Regions from separate parts of the Streptomyces sp. QH1-20 genome, predicted to be linked through region 2. Evidence: predicted binding sites of a transcription regulator. Region 2 holds the regulator's gene; the other holds the start of a gene.

Region 1 (7,668 bases), 780 kb from region 2:
TCGGCATCGAGACCTCGTGCGACGAGACCGGAGTCGGCATCGTCCGCGGCCACACCCTCCTCGCCGACGCGGTCGCCTCCAGCGTGGACGAGCACGCCCGCTTCGGCGGTGTCGTCCCCGAGGTCGCCAGCCGAGCCCACCTCGAAGCCATGGTCCCGACCATCCAGCGCGCCCTGAAGGAAGCGGGAGTGAGCGCGCGGGACCTCGACGGCATCGCGGTGACCGCCGGCCCCGGCCTCGCGGGCGCCCTGCTCGTCGGCGTCTCGGCGGCCAAGGCGTACGCGTACGCGCTCGGCAAGCCCCTCTACGGCGTCAACCACCTCGCCTCGCACATCTGCGTCGACCAGCTCGAACACGGCGCGCTGCCCGAGCCGACGATGGCACTGCTGGTCAGCGGCGGCCACTCGTCCCTGCTGCTGGCGCCCGACATCACCTCCGACGTCCGCCCGCTCGGCTCGACCATCGACGACGCGGCGGGCGAGGCCTTCGACAAGGTCGCCCGCGTCCTCAACCTCGGCTTCCCCGGCGGCCCGGTCATCGACCGCTACGCCCGGGAGGGCAACCCCGCGGCGATCAAGTTCCCGCGCGGTCTGACGGGCCCGCGCGACCCGATCTACGACTTCTCCTTCTCCGGTCTGAAGACCGCCGTCGCCCGCTGGATAGAGGCCAAGCGCGCGGCGGGCGAGGACGTGCCCGTCGCGGACGTGGCGGCGTCCTTCCAGGAGGCCGTCGTCGACGTCCTCACCCGCAAGGCCGTCCGCGCCTGCAAGGACAACGGCGTCGACCACCTCATGATCGGCGGCGGCGTCGCCGCCAACACCCGGCTGCGCGCCATGGCCCAGCGCCGCTGCGAGGACGCGGGCATCGTGCTGCGCGTACCCAACCCCAAGCTCTGCACGGACAACGGCGCGATGGTCGCGGCGCTCGGCGCGGAGATGGTGGCGCGGGGACGCTCGGCGTCGTCGTGGGACCTCTCGGCCGACTCGTCGCTCCCGGTGACGGAGACGCACGTGCCGGGCACGCACGACGAGGACCACGACCACGGAGACGGCGACGGTCACTCACACGGTCATGGCCACGCGCACGACCACGACCACTTCCATGAGCTGAGCAAGGACAACCTCTACTCCTGACCGTCAGCCGGCCGGGTGCCCCAGCAGCATCGTCGGGGCACCCGCCACCCGGGTGAGCAGAATCGTGCAGGAGTTCGGCCCTGCGAGCTTGAGCTTCCTGCGCAGCTCCTCCGGCTCGACCGCCGACCCGCGCTTCTTCACCGTCACGACGCCCACCGCGCGCTCGCGCAGCAGGGCCTTGAGCTTCTTCAGGTTGAAGGGCAGCACGTCCGTGATCTCGTAGGCCGCCGCGTACGGTGTCGGGCGCAGCTCGTCGCTCGTCACGTACGCGATCGTCTCGTCGATCAGCCCTCCGTCGAGCTCCTGGGCCGTCTCCGCGACCAGGTGCGCGCGGATGACCGCGCCGTCGGGCTCGTAGAGGTAGCGGCCCACGGGCCGTACGGCCGGGTCCGGCAGGCCTTCGCCGACCAGGGACGCGGCCCGGGGCAGCAGCGTCGCCCGCCGCGCACCCGGCCGGGTGCCGAACCACAGCACGGCCTCCTTCACATCACCGCCGTCCGAGATCCACTCCGCCTCCGCGTCGTCGGGGATCGCCTCGTGCGGCACCCCGGGCGCGATCTTGAGCGCGGCGCGCGGGGCCGTACGGGCGGCCCCGATCGCCCAGGACAGCGGCGGCGAATACGCCTCGGGGTCGAAGATCCGGCCCCGCCCGCCGCGCCGCGCCGGGTCGACGAACACCGCGTCGTAGCCGGTGGTGTCGATCTCGGCGACATCCGCGCACCGCACCTCGATGAGGTCGGACAGCCCCAGCGCGGCCGCGTTGGCGCGGGCGACGTCGCAGGTCAGCGGGTCGCGGTCGACGGCCAGCACGAAGACCCCGGCCCGCGCGAGCGCGATGGCGTCACCGCCGATGCCGCAGCACAGATCGGCGAGGCGGCGGACGCCGAGCGCGGCGAAGCGCCCGGCGCGGTACTCGGCCACCGACTTACGGGTGGACTGCTCGACACCGTTGGGGGTGAAGAACATGCGGTACGCGTCCTCGGCCCCGAACTTCGCCACCGCGCGCTGTCGCAGCCGCGCCTGGCCGAGCGCGGCCGACACCAGCTCGGCGGGGTACTCACGGCGCAGCCGGGTCGCGGTGGCGAGCTCCTGGGCGGGGTCGTAGTCGCGCAGGGTGTCGAGGAGCCGCCGCCCTTCGTCGGTGAGGAGCGCGGCGAAGGCGTCGGTGGGCGAGCCGGTGGAGGAGTTCGGTGCGGGCACGTGTCTCATTCTCGCCGACGTCCGGCGCCCCGGCCGTCGGTGCCCGCCCCGCGGGGAGCGCACCACTTGCGGGCCCCGGCCGCACGCCGTGGACTGGCCCGTATGACCGCGAACGGCACCGCGCGCCGCGTCCTGTATCTGATCGCCTGCGCCGCCCCGCCCACCCGCCGGATCACCGACGGCATCCGCGCCGCCCAGACGGCCGGCTGGGACGTCTGCCTGATCCTCACGCCCTCCGCGCACCGCTGGCTGGCCGACGAGGCGGACGCGCTGCGGGATCTGACCGGGCATCCGGTCCGGCACGCGTACAAGCTGCCCGACGAGCCCGACGTGCTGCCCGCCGCCGACGCCGTCCTCGTCGCGCCCGCCACCTTCAACACGCTGAACAAGTGGGCCGCCGGCATCGCCGACACCCTCGCGCTCGGGCTCGTCACGGAGGCGATCGGGCTGCGCCTGCCCATCGCCGCCCTGCCGCACCTCGGCGTCGCCCAGGCCGCGCATCCCGCGTTCGGGCGCAACGTCGCGTTCCTGCGCGAGGCGGGCGTGACCGTCCTCCTCGGCGGTGACGGCTACCACCCGGAGCGGGGCGACGAAGTCGACGCGTTCCCCTGGGCGGCCGCCGTCGCGGCACTGCCGGCACCGGCGCCGGCACCGGAGCTGTAGCGCCCCAAGTCCGGCCCCGGCCAGGGGCATCGAACACATGAACAACAATCGTGCCGGTGAGCACGACTGTTTCCGGCCTCCGAGCCGCCCTCGCCACCGCCCTCCCCGTCTGCGCCGCGACGCTTCTGCTGACCGGCCTGCTCTCGGGCTGCTCGTCCGGATCCACCGCCGGACCCTCGTCCGGAGCGGACAAGGCAGGCAAGGGCAGGCCGGTGGGCGCGGCCGGCCAGGCCGCCTCCCCGACCCCCGCCGCCTCCGACGCGTACCGCCGCTGGGGCCTCGACAAGCCCCTCGCCGCGCCCCCGGCCCCGCCCGCCCGCAAGCTGACGGAGAGCGTGAAGACGGGCGGCGCGCCCCTGCTCGTACGGCGGGTGCCCACCCGGGACAAGGTCGTCTTCGTGACCGTCGACGACGGGGCCGAGAAGGACCCGGAGTTCGTGAAGATGGCCGAGGACCTCAAGCTGCCGCTCACGATGTTCCTCACCGACGACATCGCCCGCGCGGGCCGCGGCTACCCCTACTTCGACCGGCTCCACGCCCTCGGCAACGGCGTCCACAACCACACCCTCGGCCACCCCGATCTGCGCACCCTCACCCCCGACGCCCAGCGCCGCCAGATATGCGGACAGCAGGACGTCCTGGCGAAGCGGTACGGCGCCCGCCCGACGCTCTTCCGCCCGCCCTACGGCAACTACAACGGCGCCACCCTCGCCGCCGCGGGCGGCTGCGGGGTGAAGGCGGTCGTGCTGTGGGAGACCACCATGCAGATCAACGACATGCGCTACGCGCAGGGCGGCAGGCTGCGGCCCGGCGACATCGTCCTCGCGCACTTCCGCGGGCCGAAGGAGCTGAAGGGCACGTCCATGACCCGGATGACGACGAACATGCTGCGCAGCATCCAGAAGCAGGGCTACACCGTGGCCCGCCTGGAGGACTATCTCTGAGGGCCCGGCGGAGGATTACCCCCGGCGACGCGCGGGAAGATCCACCCCTGCGGCCGCCGGGTGCGCCGACAGGCGCCCTGTGCACGTCCTGTGCGAGACGCCGTACGAGGCGCTGTACGAGGGGGTCACCCCAGGGGTGGAACGGGACGCGCAGCGCACGCTGAATTGGCACTCCGCTTGACCGAGTGCTAACCGCGTCATAGTCTCGGCTCCGTTGGCACTCTCCACCGGGGAGTGCCAGACACGGCGACGGGCAGCTCCGGCACCCGCGACGACGGATCCACCTGGTCGCCACCTCAGACAGTTAACCCCGTGAGATCTCCGAAGGGGGAGGTCGGATCGTGACGACCGCCAGCTCCAAGGTTGCCATCAAGCCGCTCGAGGACCGCATTGTGGTCCAGCCGCTCGACGCCGAGCAGACCACGGCCTCTGGCCTGGTCATCCCGGACACCGCGAAGGAGAAGCCCCAGGAGGGCGTCGTCCTGGCCGTGGGCCCGGGCCGCTTCGAGGACGGCAACCGTCTTCCGCTCGACGTCACCGTCGGCGACGTCGTGCTCTACAGCAAGTACGGCGGCACCGAGGTGAAGTACAACGGCGAGGAGTACCTCGTCCTCTCGGCTCGCGACGTTCTCGCGATCGTCGAGAAGTAGCCGGGGTCCGGGGGCAGGTCCCCCGGAAAGTACCGAACCCCAGTTTGCATTGATCTACGCCCCGGCCACCCGAGTCTGAACAACCGGGCGACCGGGGCGTAGTTCTTTCGAGAGGACACAACAGCTCCCATGGCGAAGATTCTGAAGTTCGACGAGGACGCCCGTCGCGCCCTTGAGCGCGGCGTCAACAAGCTTGCCGACACCGTGAAGGTGACGATCGGTCCCAAGGGCCGCAACGTCGTCATCGACAAGAAGTTCGGTGCCCCCACCATCACCAACGACGGTGTCACCATCGCGCGCGAGGTCGAGCTCGACGACCCGTACGAGAACCTGGGCGCCCAGCTCGTGAAGGAGGTGGCGACCAAGACCAACGACATCGCGGGTGACGGCACCACCACCGCCACCGTGCTGGCCCAGGCGCTGGTCCGCGAGGGTCTGCGCAACGTCGCCGCCGGCGCCTCCCCGGCCTCGCTGAAGAAGGGCATCGACGCCGCGGTCAAGGCCGTGTCCGATGAGCTTCTCGCGACCGCCCGTCCGATCGAGGACAAGACCGACATCGCCGCCGTGGCCGCGCTCTCCGCGCAGGACAAGCAGGTCGGCGAGCTCATCGCCGAGGCGATGGACAAGGTCGGCAAGGACGGTGTCATCACCGTCGAGGAGTCCAACACCTTCGGCCTGGAGCTGGACTTCACCGAGGGCATGGCCTTCGACAAGGGCTACCTCTCGCCCTACATGGTCACCGACCAGGAGCGTATGGAGGCCGTCCTCGACGACCCGTACATCCTGATCCACCAGGGCAAGATCTCCTCGATCCAGGACCTGCTCCCGCTGCTCGAGAAGATCATCCAGGGTGGCGCCTCCAAGCCGCTCCTGATCATCGCCGAGGATGTCGAGGGCGAGGCGCTCTCCACCCTCGTCGTCAACAAGATCCGCGGCACGTTCAACGCCGTGGCCGTCAAGGCCCCCGGCTTCGGCGACCGCCGCAAGGCGATGCTCGGCGACATGGCCACCCTCACCGGTGCCACCGTCATCGCCGAGGAGGTCGGCCTCAAGCTCGACCAGGCCGGTCTGGACGTGCTGGGCACCGCCCGCCGCGTGACCATCACCAAGGACGACACCACCATCGTCGACGGTGGCGGCAACTCCGAGGACGTCGTCGGTCGCGTCAACCAGATCAAGGCCGAGATCGAGTCCACGGACTCCGACTGGGACCGCGAGAAGCTCCAGGAGCGCCTCGCCAAGCTCGCCGGCGGCGTCTGCGTCATCCGCGTGGGTGCGGCCACCGAGGTCGAGCTCAAGGAGAAGAAGCACCGTCTGGAGGACGCCATCTCCGCGACCCGCGCCGCGGTCGAGGAGGGCATCGTCTCCGGTGGTGGCTCCGCGCTCGTCCACGCCGTCAAGGTTCTCGAGGGCAACCTCGGCAAGACCGGCGACGAGGCCACCGGTGTCGCCGTGGTCCGCCGCGCCGCCGTCGAGCCGCTGCGCTGGATCGCCGAGAACGCCGGCCTCGAGGGCTACGTCATCACCGCGAAGGTGGCGGAGCTCGACAAGGGCCAGGGCTTCAACGCCTCGACCGGTGAGTACGGCGACCTGGTGAAGGCCGGCGTCATCGACCCGGTCAAGGTCACCCGCTCCGCCCTGGAGAACGCCGCGTCCATCGCGTCGCTGCTGCTCACGACCGAGACCCTGGTCGTCGAGAAGCCGGCCGACGAGGAGCCCGAGGCCGGCCACGGCCACGGTCACTCCCACTAGTCGCGACCACCGCCCGGTGGCGGCCGCTTCGCGCGGTGGCCACTCGGCACGGCCGAGGCCCGGCACCCCTGCGGGGGCGCCGGGCCTCGGCCGTTTTCCCGCGGGCCCCGGAGCCCGGGGCGGGAAACCTATCGGCGGCCCGTCCCCGACGACGCCCGCCCGAGCGCCCCGCGTGGCGCCAGCTTCGCCAGACCGCTGAACGCCTTGTACCGGGGGTCGGGCACGGAGATGGTCTTGCCGCGCGCCAGGTCCTTCAGCGCCGAGGTCACGAGCTTGTCCGCGTCCAGCCACAGCCAGTTCGGGATGTTCTCGGCGGGCATGCCCGCCCGCTCGTGGAACTCCGTCCGGACGAAGCCGGGGCACAGCGCCATCAGCCGCAGCCCGCTGCCCTCCAGATCCTTCGCCGCGCCCTGGGTGAACTGCACGACCCACGCCTTGCTCGCCCCGTACGTGCCGCGCGGCACGAACGCGGCCACCGACGCGACGTTGACCACGCCGCCGCGCCTGCGCTCCCGCATCCCGGGGACGGCCGCCGACGTCAGCCGCAGCACCGCCTCGCAGTGCACCTTGAGCATCCTCAGCTCATCGGCCATCGTGACCTCGAGGAAGACGCCCTTGTTCCCGAACCCGGCGTTGTTGACCAGCAGATCCACCGGCTGGGTACGGTCCGAGAGCCGGGCCTCGACCGCCCCGATGCCCTCGTCGTCCGCCAGGTCCGCGCGGAGCACCTCCGCTTCCACGCCGTGCCGGTCGTGGAGCTCGGTCGCCTGTTCGTTGAGCCGCTTCTCGTCGCGCGCCACGAGCACCAGATTGTGCCCGTCGGCCGCCAGCCGCCGAGCGAAGGCCGCGCCGATGCCGGCCGTCGCTCCCGTGATCAGTGCAGTCGTCATACGGGAACGTTAGTGCTCGCCGCCGTCCCGCGGGGGGCCTCCGGCGCCCCCACTGACCCTTCCGGCTGATTCCGCTGCCGCGCCAGGTGCTTGTGGACGGTCTCCACCGTCTCCGGCGCCAGGGCATCACCGGCCGCCAACACCCGGGGCAACAGGGCCCGTTCGGTGGTGAGCGCACGGAAGAGGAAGGAGATGCTCACCTCGTGGTCCGGCCGGTGCACGATCGTCACCGGATCACCCGCACGGACCTCGCCGGACTCCACGACCCGCAGATACGCGCCGGGCGCGGCCTCCTGGGTGAAGCGCTTCATCCAGCCCGACTCGCCCAGCCAGTCGGCGAAGGTCCGGCAGGGGATGCGCGGCGCGGAGACCTCCAGCACCAGCTCCGCGCCGATCCGCCAACGCTCGCCGATGAGGGCGCCATTGACGTCGACTC
Region 2 (7,668 bases):
AGGGCGTACGGCTGCCGCACGACTGCTGGTCGTACATGGCCCGGGCGATCCAGGCCACCGACCTGGTGCTTCCCGACGATGTGCAGTACCTGTGGCTGCCGCTCGCGCACGTCTTCGGCAAGGTGCTGACCGCCGGCCAGATCAGCGTCGGACACGTCACCGCCGTGGACGGCCGGGTCGACAAGATCATCGAGAATCTGCCGATCGTCCGGCCCACCTACATGGCCGCCGTGCCGCGCGTCTTCGAGAAGGTCTACAACGGCGTCGCGGCCAAGGCCCGCGCGGGCGGCGGTGCCAAGTACAAGATCTTCCAGTGGGCCGCGGAGATCGCCCGCGAGTACGCCAAGGTCTCGCAGGACAATTTCCGCCGCACCGGGAGCAAGACCGCCCCCTTCGGGCTCACTGCCAAGCACAAGGTCGCCGACGCCCTCGTCTACTCCAAGATCCGTGAGGCGTTCGGCGGGCGGATGCGCGCCTGCGTCTCCGGCGCGTCCGCCCTCGCCCCCGACATCGGTTACTTCTTCGCCGGCGCCGGCATCCACATCCTGGAGGGCTACGGCCTCACCGAGACCAGCGCCGCCAGCTTCGTCAACCCCGGTGAGGCCTACCGCACCGGCACGGTCGGCAAGCCGCTGCCCGGCACGGAGGTCCGCATCGCCGACGACGGCGAGATCCTGCTGCGCGGCCCCGGCGTCATGGAGGGCTACCACGGCCAGCCCGAGAAGACGGCGGAGGTGCTGGAGTCCGACGGCTGGTTCCACACCGGCGACATCGGCGAGCTGTCCCCGGACGGCTTCCTGAGGATCACCGACCGGAAGAAGGACCTGATCAAGACCTCGGGCGGCAAGTACGTCGCACCGGCCGAGGTGGAGGGTCAGTTCAAGGCCGTGTGCCCCTTCGTCTCCAACATCCTGGTCTACGGGGCGGACCGGAACTTCTGCACCGCCCTCATCGCGCTCGACGAGCCGACGCTGATGTCCTGGGCCGCCGAGCACGGCCTGGAGGGCAAGTCCTACGCCGAGGTGGTCGCCACCAAGGAGGCCGAGGAGCTGATCGACGGCTATGTGCGACGGCTGAACGAGGGCCTGCAGCGCTGGCAGACGATCAAGAAGTTCCGGCTGCTGCCGCGTGATCTGGACGTCGAGCACGGTGAGCTGACACCGAGCCTCAAGCTCAAGCGGCCGGTGGTGGAGCGGGAGTACAAGGCCCTGATCGAGGAGATGTACGAGGGGGCCAGGGAGGGCTGACGAGGAGGCCCGCCCTCGCCGCGGGCGGGCCCACCGGCGGCATGCCGGACAATGGACGCATGCCTTCCGTACTGCCTGATGGTGAGCCCATGCCCGAGGACGGGGCACTGCCCCGGCACGCCCTGGAGGGCGCGGGAGCACGGCCCCTCGGGTTCTATCTGCACGTGCCGTACTGCGCGACACGCTGCGGGTACTGCGACTTCAACACCTACACCGCCAGTGAGCTGCGCGGCTCCGGCGGCGCGCTGGCCTCCCGGGACAACTACGCCGACACCGTCGCGGAGGAGATCCGGCTCGCGCGGAAGGTACTGGGCGACGACCCCCGCCCCGTGGAGACCGTCTTCGTCGGCGGCGGCACCCCGACCCTGCTGCCCGCCGCCGACCTCGTACGGATGCTGGCCGCGATCCGCGACGAGTTCGGCTTCGCCGAGGGCGCGGAGATCACCACCGAGGCCAACCCGGACTCCGTCGACCCGCGCTATCTGGCGGAGCTGCGCGAGGGCGGCTTCAACCGCGTCTCCTTCGGCATGCAGAGCGCCCGTCCGCACGTCCTGCAGATCCTGGACCGCACGCACACCCCGGGCCGCCCGGAGGCATGCGTCGCCGAGGCCCGGGCGGCCGGCTTCGAGCACGTCAACCTGGACCTGATCTACGGCACGCCGGGGGAGTCCGACGACGACTGGCGTGCCTCGCTGTCCGCCGCGATCGGCGCGGGCCCCGACCACGTCTCGGCCTACGCCCTGATCGTCGAGGAGGGCACCCAGCTCGCCCGGCGCATCCGCCGCGGCGAGGTCCCGATGACCGACGACGACGTCCACGCCGACCGCTATCTCATCGCCGAGGAGATGCTCACCGCCGCCGGCTTCGGCTGGTACGAGGTCTCGAACTGGGCCACCACCGAGGCCGGCCGCTGCCGCCACAACGAGCTGTACTGGCGCGGCGCCGACTGGTGGGGCGCGGGCCCCGGGGCGCACTCGCACGTGGGGGGCGTGCGGTGGTGGAACGTCAAGCACCCCGGCGCGTACGCGCAGGCGCTGGCCGAGGGACGCTCGCCGGGCGCGGGCCGCGAGATCCTGCCGGAGGAGGACCAGCGGGTCGAGCGGATCCTTCTGGAGCTGCGGCTGCTGGAGGGGTGTCCGCTGTCACTGCTGAAGCCGGCCGGAGCGGCGGCGGCCGCGCGCGCCTTGGCGGACGGCCTGCTCCAGGCGGGTCCGTACGAGGAGGGGCGCGCGGTGCTGACGCTACGGGGGCGGCTGCTGGCGGACGCGGTGGTGCGGGATCTGGTGGACTGAGGTCCCGGGGCTCCGCCCCGGACCCCGGTCCTCAATCGCCGGACGGGCTGAGAGTTCTCAGGGCGCCGTCACGAAGTCGATCAGTTCTTCCACCCGGCCCAGAAGGGCCGGCTCCAGGTCCTTGTACGAACGCACCGACCCCAGGATCCGCTGCCAAGCGGCCCCCGTGTTCTCCGGCCAGCCCAGGGCCCGGCAGACGCCCGTCTTCCAGTCCTCGCCGCGCGGCACGCGCGGCCACGCCGCGATGCCCACCGAGGACGGCTTCACCGCCTCCCACACATCGATGTACGGGTGGCCGACGACCAGCACGTCCGCGCCCGTGACCTGCGCCGCGATCCGCGACTCCTTGGAGCCCGGCACGAGGTGGTCGACCAGGACGCCCAGGCGCGCGTCCGGGGCGGGGGCGAAGGAGCGGACGATGGCGGGGAGGTCGTCGATGCCCTCCAGGTACTCCACGACCACGCCCTCGATGCGCAGGTCGTCGCCCCACACCCGCTCCACGAGCTCCGCGTCGTGCCGCCCCTCGACGTAGATGCGCCCGGCCCGGGCCACCCGCGCCCGCGCCCCGGGCACGGCCACCGAGCCCGAGGCGGTCCGCCGGGGTGCGCGGGGACTCAGGGGGCCCGGGCGTACGAGCGTGACGACCCGGCCCTCCAGGAGGAAGCCGCGCGGCTCCATCGGGAAGACCCGGTGCTTGCCGAAGCGGTCCTCCAGGGTGACCGTCGGGCCCTGCGCCGTCTTCTCACAGCGGACCACGGCCCCGCAGAAGCCCGTGGTGACCTCCTCGACCACGAGGTCGGGTTCGGCCGGGACCTCGGGAGCGGGGGTGGTCTTCTTCCATGGAGGGGTCAGATCGGGGCCGTACTGTCTGCTGCGCATGGAGCCGTTCCGGTCGGGGGTTCCGGGGTCCGGGGTGCCCGGAAGCGCGCGACCTCTGCCGCGCACCAGCCCGACCATAGGAAAAAGCGCGCTACCGGCGTTACGACACGCCGAAACGCAGCGCGAGCGCGTCCCGCTGCGCACGGACAAACCCGGCATCCACCACCGCGCCGTGCCCCGGCACGTAGATCGCGTCCTCGCCGCCGAGCGCCAGCAGCGCGTCCAGCGCCGCGGGCCACTGCTCGGGCAGCGCGTCCGTGCCCGCCTGCGGTTCACCGGACTCCTCGACCAGATCCCCGCAGAAGACGACCTCGGGAGCGCCACCGGAGTCCGTGACCAGCACCGCCAGGTCGTGCGCCGTGTGCCCGGGCCCCACGTCGGCGAGCAGCGCCCGACGGCCGCCGCCCAGGTCCAGGGTCAGCTCGCCGGAGACGAGATGGTGCGGGCGGACGAGCAGATCGGCCGCCTCCTCGGCGGCATCGGCGTCCACCCCCTGCCGCACCGCGCTCGTGCGCACCTCTTCCCCGTCGCGCAGCGCCGTGTCGATGCCCATCGCCCCGTACACCTGCACACCCGAGAAGGCGGCGGTGCCCAGCACATGATCGAAGTGCGCGTGCGTGAGAGCGATATGCGTCACGCGGCGGCCGAAGAGTTCCTCGACCTCCCGACGGATCTCCGCGCCCTCCCGCAGGGACGAGCCGGTGTCCACGAGCAGGACCCCGTCAGGCCCGGCGACGGCCCCGATCGTGCAGTCCCAGACCGGCATCCTGCGGCGCGCGATCCCCGGCGCGAGCAGCTCCCAGCGCTCCCGCGCGCCCCGTTGCCCATGATTTTCCATACCGAGACGCTAGCCGGAGCACGGTACGGTTTGCCCGCCAGGGAGGCGCGCGGCGGGACGGCCCTTGCCCTGGCCGTAGTACCCGGCCGTACACTGGCGGGAGGGATTTGGCACTCGTGACCTTCGAGTGCCAGGGACGACCCCGTGAGACGGCTGGACAGGGAGGTGCGCGCGGTGCTGAGCGAACGAAGGCTCGAGGTGTTGCGCGCCATCGTCCAGGACTACGTGGGCACCGAGGAGCCCGTCGGCTCCAAGGCCCTCACCGAGCGGCACCGGCTGGGCGTGTCCCCGGCCACCGTGCGCAACGACATGGCCGCGCTGGAGGACGAGGGCTTCATCGCCCAGCCCCACACGAGCGCGGGCCGCATCCCGACCGACAAGGGCTACCGCCTTTTCGTCGACAAGCTGGCCGGCGTCAAGCCGCTGTCCTCGCCCGAGCGGCGCGCGATCCAGAACTTCCTGGACGGCGCCGTCGACCTGGACGATGTCGTGGCGCGCACGGTCCGGCTGCTGGCGCAGCTGACCCGTCAGGTCGCCGTGGTGCAGTACCCGTCGCTGACCCGCTCGACAGTGCGGCATGTGGAATTGCTCTCACTCGCCCCGGCCCGTGTGATGCTCGTGCTGATCACGGACACCGGCCGCGTCGAGCAGCGCATGGTCGACTGCCCGGCGCCGATCGGCGAGACCTCGCTCGCGGACCTGCGGGCACGGCTCAACAGCCGGGTCGTGGGGCGGCGGTTCGCGGATGTGCCGCAGCTGGTGCAGGACCTTCCCGAGTCCTTCGAGCAGGACGACCGAGGAACCGTTTCTACGGTGCTCGCGACCCTGCTGGAGACCCTGGTCGAGGAGACCGAGGAACGGCTGATGATCGGCGGCACCGCCAATCTCACCCGTTTCGGGCATGACTTCCCACTGACGATCCGGCCCGTGCTGGAGGCGTTGGAGGAGCAGGTCGTGCTGCTCAAGCTCCTGGGTGAGGCCAAGGACTCGGGCATGACCGTTCGTATCGGTCATGAGAACGCTCACGAGGGACTGACCTCCACATCGGTCGTGGCCGTCGGATACGGTTCGGGCGACGAGGCAGTCGCCAAACTCGGCGTGGTCGGACCGACCCGCATGGACTACCCCGGAACGATGGGAGCGGTACGCGCAGTGGCACGTTACGTCGGACAGATCCTGGCGGAGTCGTAAGTGGCCACGGACTACTACGCGGTCCTGGGCGTACGGCGTGATGCCTCGCAGGACGAGATCAAGAAGGCCTTCCGTCGACTCGCCCGCGAGTTGCACCCGGATGTGAACCCGGACCCGAAGACCCAGGAGCGGTTCAAGGAGATCAACGCCGCTTACGAGGTGCTCTCCGACCCGCAGAAGAAGCAGGTCTACGACCTCGGTGGCGACCCGCTGTCCTCCTCGGGCGGCGGCGGTGGCGCGGGTGGCTTCGGCGCGGGCTTCGGCAACTTCTCCGACATCATGGACGCCTTCTTCGGGCAGGCCTCGCAGCGCGGCCCCCGGTCGCGCACGCGGCGCGGCCAGGACGCCATGATCCGGCTCGAAGTGACCCTCGACGAGGCGGCCTTCGGGACGACCAAGGAGATCCAGGTCGACACGGCCGTCGTCTGCACCACGTGCAGCGGCGAGGGCGCGGCCCCCGGCACGTCCGCCCAGACCTGTGACATGTGCCGCGGTCGCGGCGAGGTCTCGCAGGTCACGCGGTCCTTCCTCGGCCAGGTCATGACCTCCCGGCCGTGCCCGCAGTGCCAGGGCTTCGGCACCGTGGTGCCGACCCCGTGCCCGGAGTGCGCCGGCGACGGCCGCGTCCGGTCGCGGCGGACCCTCACCGTGAAGATCCCCGCCGGTGTCGACAACGGCACCCGCATCCAGCTCGCGGGCGAGGGCGAGGTCGGCCCCGGCGGCGGCCCGGCCGGTGATCTGTACGTGGAGATCCACGAGATCCCGCACACCACGTTCCAGCGGCGCGGCGACGATCTGCACTGCACGGTCACCATCCCGATGACGGCCGCGGCCCTCGGCACGAAGGTGCCGCTGGAGACGCTGGACGGCATCGAGGAGATCGACATCCGGCCCGGTACCCAGTCCGGCCAGTCGATCCCGCTGCACCAGCGCGGTGTCACGCACCTGCGCGGCGGCGGTCGCGGCGACCTCGTCGTGCACGTCGAGGTGACCACCCCCTCCAAGCTCGACCCGCAGCAGGAGGACCTGCTGCGACAGCTCGCGAAGCTGCGCGGCGAGGAGCGGCCCATGGGCGAGTTCAAGCCGGGGCAGCAGGGGCTGTTCTCGCGGTTGAAGGACGCGTTCAACGGGCGCTGACAAACGCTGCTCAGTCGTTTGAACGTCGGGCCGGGGCATTCGCCCCGGCCCGACGCGCGTTTCCGGGGCCCGGCGTCAACGCCCGTTCCCCGTAGCCCAGTACGCGGTGTGGACGGCCGCGGCCGATGGGCGCCCACCCGTACGGGTGGAGTCGGGCGGTGCGGCCCCCGGCACGGGCTCCGGCACGGGCTCCGGCACGGGCTCCGCGGCCAGGTTCGATTCGGCGCCGTGCGCGGGGCGTGACACGATGTGGTCATGGCTTTTGAATCCAGGGGGGCCTCGGCGCTGACGGGCCTGTTCCGGTATCCGATCGTGCAGGCCCCCATGGCGGGCGGCACCTCGTGTCCGTCGCTCGTCGCGGCCGTGTCCGGGGCCGGTGGCCTCGGATTCCTCGCCGCCGGGTACAAGACGCCGACGGCGATGCGCGACGAGATCGCGGCGACGCGCGCCCTGACCGACCGCCCCTTCGGTGTGAACCTCTTCATGCCGCAGCCGCCCGTGGCCGACCCGGCCGCCGTGGACGCGTACGGGCAGCGCCTCGCGGGCGAGGCCGCCCGGTACGGGGCGCCGCTCGGCGATCCGGACCTGAGCCGCGACGACGCGTACGAGGCGAAGCTCGCGATCCTCCTGGAGGATCCCGTCGCGGTCGTCTCCTTCCACTTCGGCTGCCCGGCCCCCGAGGTCCTCGCGGCACTCGCCGAGGCCGGCACGCTGACCGTGGTGTCGGCCACCTCCGCCGCCGAGGCGCTGGCCGCGCAGCGGGCGGGCGCCGACGCGGTCTGCGTCCAGGGCGTCGAGGCCGGCGGTCACCAGGGCACCCACCACGACGACGCGGACGCGGACGGGACGGGCGTCGGACTGCTCACCCTCCTCGCGGAGGTCCGCGACGCGGTGACCGTCCCGCTGATCGCGGCGGGCGGCCTGATGCGCGGCGATCAGATCGCGGCGGTCCTCGCGGCGGGCGCGTCGGCGGCGCAGCTCGGCACGGCGTTCCTGGTCTGCCCGGAGTCGGGCGCCCATGACCTGCACAAGCGGGCCATGACCGATCCGCTGTTCACCCGCACCGAACTGACCCGGGCCTTCT

The links. Region 2 encodes HrcA, which represses chaperone genes, less so after heat shock. Its sites were predicted from a motif close to TTNGCACTCNGNNNNNCNGAGTGCNAA; they were not measured.
Region 1: a site for HrcA is predicted at 4,106-4,132, ahead of groES (co-chaperone GroES). Genes of this name have one in related genera too.

What each region holds. Positions count from the first base shown of each region.
Region 1 is NZ_CP166299.1:3,531,420-3,539,087, reverse strand. It holds gene tsaD (tRNA (adenosine(37)-N6)-threonylcarbamoyltransferase complex transferase subunit TsaD) at 1-1,133, shown strand, start outside; gene AB8O64_RS15765 (methyltransferase domain-containing protein) at 1,137-2,342, opposite strand; gene AB8O64_RS15760 (flavoprotein) at 2,436-2,996, shown strand; gene AB8O64_RS15755 (polysaccharide deacetylase family protein) at 3,053-3,940, shown strand; gene groES (co-chaperone GroES) at 4,282-4,590, shown strand; gene groL (chaperonin GroEL) at 4,720-6,342, shown strand; gene AB8O64_RS15740 (SDR family oxidoreductase) at 6,471-7,232, opposite strand; gene AB8O64_RS15735 (MOSC domain-containing protein) at 7,229-7,668, opposite strand, start outside.
Region 2 is NZ_CP166299.1:2,754,992-2,762,659, reverse strand. It holds gene AB8O64_RS12445 (long-chain fatty acid--CoA ligase) at 1-1,247, shown strand, start outside; gene hemW (radical SAM family heme chaperone HemW) at 1,307-2,539, shown strand; gene AB8O64_RS12435 (DUF3097 domain-containing protein) at 2,597-3,418, opposite strand; gene AB8O64_RS12430 (MBL fold metallo-hydrolase) at 3,519-4,256, opposite strand; gene hrcA (heat-inducible transcriptional repressor HrcA) at 4,431-5,447, shown strand; gene dnaJ (molecular chaperone DnaJ) at 5,448-6,584, shown strand; gene AB8O64_RS12415 (nitronate monooxygenase) at 6,840-7,668, shown strand, end outside.